DNA from 2 places in the Kribbella sp. NPDC056861 genome. Region 1 is predicted to be linked to the other one. Evidence: riboswitches for the same ligand, from Rfam matches in the RefSeq annotation. Region 1 holds a riboswitch; the other holds the start of a gene.

Region 1 (3,405 bases):
TGCTGTTCGCCGTCGGGGTGACCGCGCTGTCGCGGCGCGCGGTGGCGATCGACGAGAAGAAGGGCACGGCACCGGCGGACACCGCGGTGGCAGGCGTCTGTTTCCTGGCTTGCGTAGGTGCAGTTCTCTACGGGTTGTATTTGATCATCCCGCAGTTCCACTAGCGGCCCCAGCGGCGGACCGACCTCGCGACGTCCTTGGGGCGGAGCGAGGCCACCGAGCTCTCCCAGTTGTTGTAGAGGGAGTCGCCGAGCAGGGTGAGGCTCAGGAACGCGTGCGGCCGGACCGCCATCACCCAGGTCGCGGCGGCGGCATGGCCCTGCTGGTGCAGCAGCCGGTCGGCCGTGTCCTCGATCCGCGCCTTGTGGCCGTCGGGCGGCATGTTGATGGTCGCCCACGCCTTGACGATCGCCGGGTCCTTCGCGGTCATCTGGGCCAGGTAGGTCAGCGGCCCCCGCCAGGCGCCCCGGCGGCCGAGATTGTCCAGGCTCTCCAGCGGGAACCAGCCGTTCTGGCAGCGCCGGCCGTTCACCGCCGACTCGATCTCGCGGGCCTGTTCCGGGCGCAGGTTCTGCGTCGCCCAGTACAGGAAGTAGACCCCGACGTCCGGGATCTCCTCCGCGACGTTGCCCGGGATGCTCAGCTTCCCCGGCTCGAAGAGGTGCAGCTCTTCGTCTGATCCGTACAAGATTGTCATTTCCCCCCGCCCAGCCCGATGACCGCAGACAGAGCGCCCGGGGCGGGAACGCGGCAGCCTGCCGTCGAGAGGGACCCCCCAGGTCCTGCTTCGACTACCAAAGACCTTTGGTACCCGTGGGCCGCCCTGGGGTCAACCCCTCGTCCGGATACCGATTACCGCTATAACTGGATCGGCTGTGCGGAGTTACTGCCTATTTCCGGCGTTTGGCGGCGCGTTCGCGCAGCTCCTCGGCGTCGAGCCGGTCGGCCTCCGCGGGTGTCGGCGCGCTGCCGCCGTACGACGCGGGCAGCCACCAGGCGCCGGCCGGCTTCTCGGCGTACGAGCTGATCGTGCGGTCGAGCATCCCGGCCATCGTGGCGCGCAGCTCGGCGGTCGCCTCGAGGGCGTCGTCCTCCGGGGCGACGTGCATCGGCTCGCCGACGGTGATGGAGACCTTCTGGTGCCGGGAGAAGTCGCGCGGGTGGTCCTTGGTCATCATCCGCTGGGTGCCCCACAGGATCATCGGGATCACCGGCACACCCGCCTCGGCGGCCATCCGGACCGCGCCCGACTTGAAGTCCTTCAGCTCGAACGACCGGCTGATGGTGGCCTCGGGGAAGACGCCGACCAGCTCGCCGTCGCGGAGGTACCTGACCGCCTGCCGGTACGACGCCGCGCCCGCGCCGCGGTCCACCGGGATGTGGTGCAGCGAGCGCATCAGCGGACCGGAGTACCGGTTGCGGAAGAGCACCTCCTTGGCCATGAACCGGACCAGCCGCTTGCTCGGCTGGGCGCCGTAGCCGCCGATCACGAAGTCGACGTAGCTGATGTGGTTCACCGCCAGCACGGCACCGCCCGTGGTCGGGATGTGCTCCGTCCCGACCATGGTGATCCCCAGGTCGAGCACCTTGAAGCCGGTCTTTACCAGGCCGATCACCGGCGGGTACACAATGTCGCGCATGAGCTGACGTTACCCGCTCGGTCAACGGAGGCTAGGGTGACGGCGACAAGTTGATACCGCGGGAGCTCGCGCTGTAGCGGGCTGAGAGGGCGGCTGGGTTCGATCCCGGCGCCGCCGACCGCCGAACCTGTCCGGGTAATTCCGGCGTAGGGAGCATCGTGACCACTGTGAACAACTCTGTCCGGCCCAATGTCACCACGGGCCCGATCTCCGGATCAGAGAAGATCTACACCTCCGAGCTGAGGGTCCCGCAGCGGCGGGTGAACCTCACCAACGGGGAGCACTTCGATCTGTACGACACGTCCGGGCCGTACACGGACGTGAACGCCCAGATCGACGTCCAGGCAGGGCTTCCGCCCGTACGCCGGGACTGGGTGGCCGGCCGCGAGCCGCTGACCCAGCTGGCGCACGCGCGCGCCGGGACGATCACCGAGGAAATGCGGTACGTCGCCATCCGGGAGAACGTCGAGCCCGAGTTCGTCCGGGCCGAGGTGGCGCGCGGCCGGGCCGTGATCCCGGTCAACCACCGGCATCCGGAGTCCGAGCCGATGATCATCGGCAAGAAGTTCCTGGTGAAGGTGAACGCGAACATCGGCAACTCGGCCGTCTCCAGTTCGGTCGAGGAGGAGGTGGAGAAGCTCGTCTGGGCCACCCGCTGGGGCGCTGACACGGTGATGGACCTGTCCACCGGCAAGAACATCCACGCCACCCGCGAGTGGATCCTGCGCAACTCGCCGGTCCCGATCGGCACCGTGCCGCTCTACCAGGCGCTGGAGAAGGTGAAGGGCGACCCGACCGAGCTGTCCTGGGACGTCTACCGCGACACGGTGATCGAGCAGTGCGAGCAGGGCGTCGACTACATGACCGTGCACGCCGGAGTGCTGCTGCGGTACGTGCCGCTGACCGCCCGGCGGATCACCGGCATCGTCTCGCGCGGTGGCTCGATCATGGCCGCCTGGTGCCTCGCGCACCACCAGGAGTCCTTCCTGTACACGCATTTCGAGGAGCTCTGCGAGATCCTCCGCGCGTACGACGTGACCTTCTCGCTCGGCGACGGACTGCGGCCGGGCTGTATCGCGGACGCCAACGACGCGGCCCAGTTCGCCGAGCTGCGAACGCTCGGGGAGCTGACCCAGATCGCCTGGCAGCACGACGTCCAGGTGATGATCGAAGGCCCGGGACACGTGCCGATGGACAAGATCGCCGAGAACGTCCGGCTCGAGGAGGAGCTGTGCCACGAGGCGCCGTTCTACACTTTGGGGCCGTTGGCAACTGATATCGCGCCGGCCTACGACCACATCACCAGCGCGATCGGCGCGGCCCAGATCGGCTGGCTCGGTACCGCGATGCTCTGCTACGTCACCCCGAAGGAGCACCTCGGCCTGCCGGACCGCGACGACGTGAAGGTCGGCGTGATCACCTACAAGATCGCCGCCCACGCGGCCGACCTGGCCAAGGGGCACCCGGGCGCGCAGGACTGGGACGACGCGTTGTCGACGGCCCGCTTCGAGTTCCGCTGGGAGGACCAGTTCAACCTCTCGCTGGACCCCGACACGGCTCGCTCGTACCACGACGAGACGCTGCCGGCCGAGCCCGCCAAGACCGCGCACTTCTGCTCGATGTGCGGGCCGAAGTTCTGCTCGATGCGGATCACCGCCGACATCCGCAAGTACGCCGCGGAGAACGGTCTGGACACCGCCGAGGCGATCGAGGCCGGCTTCGCCGAGATGTCGGAGACGTTCAAGGCCAAGGACGCCAAGCTCTA
Region 2 (3,405 bases), on a different contig from region 1:
AGCGGGAGGGTGTAGCGAATGTCGTCACAGGACTTCCCCACCTACGGCCGGGGCGACAGCCCCGATGAGCCGCGCGAGGGCGAGTACTACGCCAAGCCGGCCCCGTACGGCGGCAACACGTTCGGCCAGGGCGCCTACGCGGACCCGACCCGGCAGCAGCCGGGCCAGCAACAAGGCCAGCCGGGTCAGCAAGGCCATCAGCCCGGCACCCAGCAGTACGGCGACGCCACCCAGTACGACCACACCTACAACCAACCCCCCACCTACCGCCCCGGCCAGCCCTACGGCCCACCGGTAAACCCCCAACCCCACGAGCTGCCGACCTACGGCCGCGAAGGCGAACCAGCCCCCCGCGACCCCCGCGCAGCGCGGGTAGTCCTGCTGGCCGCGATCATCGCCGCCGTCTACGGCCTCCTGGTCATCTCCGTGCAGCGCGTCTCGCTCCGGGAGATCTCCCAGTCACCCGGCTCGCCCCTGAACCACCCGCTCCGCACCGACGTCATCGACACCATCGGCCAGCTCCTGATCGTCTTGGTCGGCTTGGCCGCCGTCGGTATGTGGCTGCGCGACGTACTGAACCGCCGCAAGGTCAACCGCCAGCCGGACCCGTACGAGCTGACCGGCCTCGGCCTGGTCGCCGTCTCGCTGGTCCCCTTGCTGATCTGGCTCATCATGGTGCTGACCACCGGCATGGGCGCGATCGACGACTCACTCGACCGCCTCCCCACCGCGTACGGCTGGGGCGGCTTCGGTCTCCTCCTGCTCGCAGTGGGCTTCGGCCTCGGCTATCGCGAGCTCAAGCCGGCCGTCCGCAACCCTGTGGTCCAGCAGGCCCCCGACCGCGCGCCTTGGGAGTGACTACCCCAGTAGTGCTGCTGCCTGGGCTGGGGCTCGGGCCGGAGTCCTATGCGCCGACAGCGCAGTACCTCAGTACGCCGTACGAGGTGGTCACGCTGCCTGGCTACGGCCACAAGGTGCACCGAGACGACGACCTACGGACAGAGGCGTTGGCAGAGCGGCTTGCCCGGCACCTGACCGAGCCCACGGTCCTGGTCGGTCACTCGGCAACCTGTCAGGTCGCAGTAGCAACAGCGCTCGCACACCCGGACTTGGTGACGGCCCTGGTGCTAGTAGCGCCCAGCGGCGACCGACGGGCATCCAGCTGGCCGACACTGATTGGCAGGTTGCTGCGCTCGGCAGTGTGGGAGTCGCCGCGGCTGGTGCCGGTTCTCCTGAAGCAGTACCTCCGGACCGGCTTGGCGTCGATGGCCAAGGCGATGGACGTCGCCCGGCGCTACGACCTCGCCGCGGCGGCCGAGAAGCTGGAGTTGCCGACCACGATCATCCGCTCGAGCCATGACCGGATCGCCCCGGAGCACTGGACCCACCAGTTGGCCGAGCGAACCGGTGGCGAGGCCTGGACCTTCCCGACCGGCTCGCACCTGCCGGTCCTGACGAACCCCGGCGAGCTGGCCGCGTTCATCAATCGGGCGGCCGGTGTATACAACCGTCAGTGACGCGTTATCGTTGACGAAGTAACAAAACCTCCGCGGGAGCTCGCACCGAATGTTGGCGGGCTGAGAGGGCGACGAGCTGATCGCAGCCGGGTCGCCGACCGCCTGAACCTGACCGGGTAATGCCGGCGTAGGGAGCAGGTCAGCCATGACCACTACTGCTGCACGCACGTCCACGTCCACCGAGGCGCCGCTGGTCCTCACCACGGACACCCCGCGCACGTTGGGATTCCTCGACCAGTTCACGCTCTGGGGCAACTTCGGCATCTCGCTGTTCGGCCCGGTGACCGGCGCGCTCGTCGCGGCGTACACGGGATCGCTGGTCAAGGGACTGCTCGCGGTCGTCGTCGGCTGCGGGCTGGGCGCGCTGGTCGTCGGTGGCGCCGCCGTCTTCGGATCGCACACCGGTGCGCCGGCGATGGCGTGTCTGCGCGGCATGTTCGGCCGCCGCGGCTCGGTGGCGCCGACGGTGCTCAACATCGCGCAGAACATCGGCTGGGCCACGATGGAGATCATCGTCATCTCCCAGGCGGCAGTGGCGGTGACGAGTGAGCGCTGGCGCTGGCTGTTCGTGCTGATCGCGGGGCTGATCGCGACCGCGATGGCCGTGCGCCCGCTGGGCAGTGTCAGGCTGCTGCGCAAGTTCATGGTCTGGCTGGTACTGCTGGCCTCGGTCTACCTGTTCATCCAGGTGCTCAGCAAGCCGGTGCACGACCTGCCGCAGGACGGCATCTTCGGCTTCTGGCCGGGCGTCGACCTGGCCGCGGCCGGTGTCGTCTCGTTCGCGCCGCTCGCCGCCGACTACACCCGGCACTCGCGCACCAACAAGGCCGCCTTCGCCGGCTCCTCCCTCGGCTACGGCCTCGCCGCGATCCTGTACTACGCACTCGGCGTGATCGCCGTCGCCACCTTGCAGACCAACAGCACCGACGTGATCACCGCGCTGGTCACCCTGCCGGCCGGCGCGATCGCCCTGTTCGTGCTGCTGGTGGACGAGGTCGACGAGGCCTACGCGAACGTCTACTCGACCACGATGGCCGCGCACAACCTGGTCGGGCACATCGACCGGCGCTGGATCTCGGTCGCGATCGGCGTGCTGGCCACCGGCCTCGCCCTCTTCGTTGATCTGGGCAACTACACGCAGTTCCTCTACCTGATCGGCTCGGTCTTCATCCCGTTGTTCGCGGTCGCGATCGCCGACTTCTTCGTGGTCAGCAAGATGAACTGGGACGTCTCCGACACCGCCCGGTTCCGCTGGCAGCCGACCGTGGCCTGGGTGTTCGGCTTCGTTGCCTACCAGCTGGTCAACCCCGGCACGGTCGAGGGCTGGTCGCCGTTCTGGCTCGACCTCCAGCAGGCGGTGTTCAACAACCAGCCGGTACCGGGCTGGCTCGGCGCGACGTACACCTCGATCGTCGTCTCGATGCTGGCCGCGATCGGCCTCGGCCGGATCGGCCGCAAGACCGGGAAGGTCTCGATCTAGCAGCTTGTACTGACAGTGACCCAGCGTGGCCGGAATACTGGCGCAATGCTGAACTCTGCACTGCGCAGCCGGGCCGAGTACGAAGAACTCGGGGTCGAGGGGCTGGCCAGTCGCACCACACCCGAACGTGATGCCGCCGTCATCACCGCCGTCGAGGAGCTGCTGGAGGGTCGCGAGTCCGTCCTCGACCTGTGCTGTGGCTACGGCCGGATCAGCCTGCCGTTGCGGCGGGCGGGCAAGGTCGTGAGCGCACTGGACATCTCCCCGAACCTGGTCGAGGCCGGCCTGGCCAAGGCCCGGGAGGAGGAGTTGTCGATCGACTGGGCGATCGGGTCGATGACGGACCTCCCGTACAAGTCGGACTCGTTCGACGCGGTGATCTGCCTGTGGACGGCGTTCCACGAGCTG

Evidence for each region. A riboswitch is a leader RNA that binds a small molecule or an ion and turns the genes downstream of it on or off. The one in region 1 is predicted to bind thiamine pyrophosphate.
Region 2: it holds a riboswitch for thiamine pyrophosphate, as region 1 does, so the genes downstream of both, AB0P21_RS31265 (cytosine permease) here and thiC (phosphomethylpyrimidine synthase ThiC) in region 1, are expected to answer to the same signal.

The regions. Positions count from the first base shown of each region.
Region 1 covers NZ_JBFBNQ010000009.1:214,367-217,771, forward strand. Annotated here, with positions in the region: gene AB0P21_RS37905 (hypothetical protein) at 1-164, shown strand, start outside; gene AB0P21_RS37910 (hypothetical protein) at 161-697, opposite strand; gene AB0P21_RS37915 (lysophospholipid acyltransferase family protein) at 891-1,640, opposite strand; TPP riboswitch at 1,689-1,809, shown strand; gene thiC (phosphomethylpyrimidine synthase ThiC) at 1,799-3,405, shown strand, end outside.
Region 2 covers NZ_JBFBNQ010000006.1:646,847-650,251, reverse strand. Annotated here, with positions in the region: gene AB0P21_RS31275 (hypothetical protein) at 19-858, shown strand; gene AB0P21_RS31270 (alpha/beta hydrolase) at 855-1,517, shown strand; TPP riboswitch at 1,540-1,668, shown strand; gene AB0P21_RS31265 (cytosine permease) at 1,663-2,997, shown strand; gene AB0P21_RS31260 (methyltransferase domain-containing protein) at 3,043-3,405, shown strand, end outside.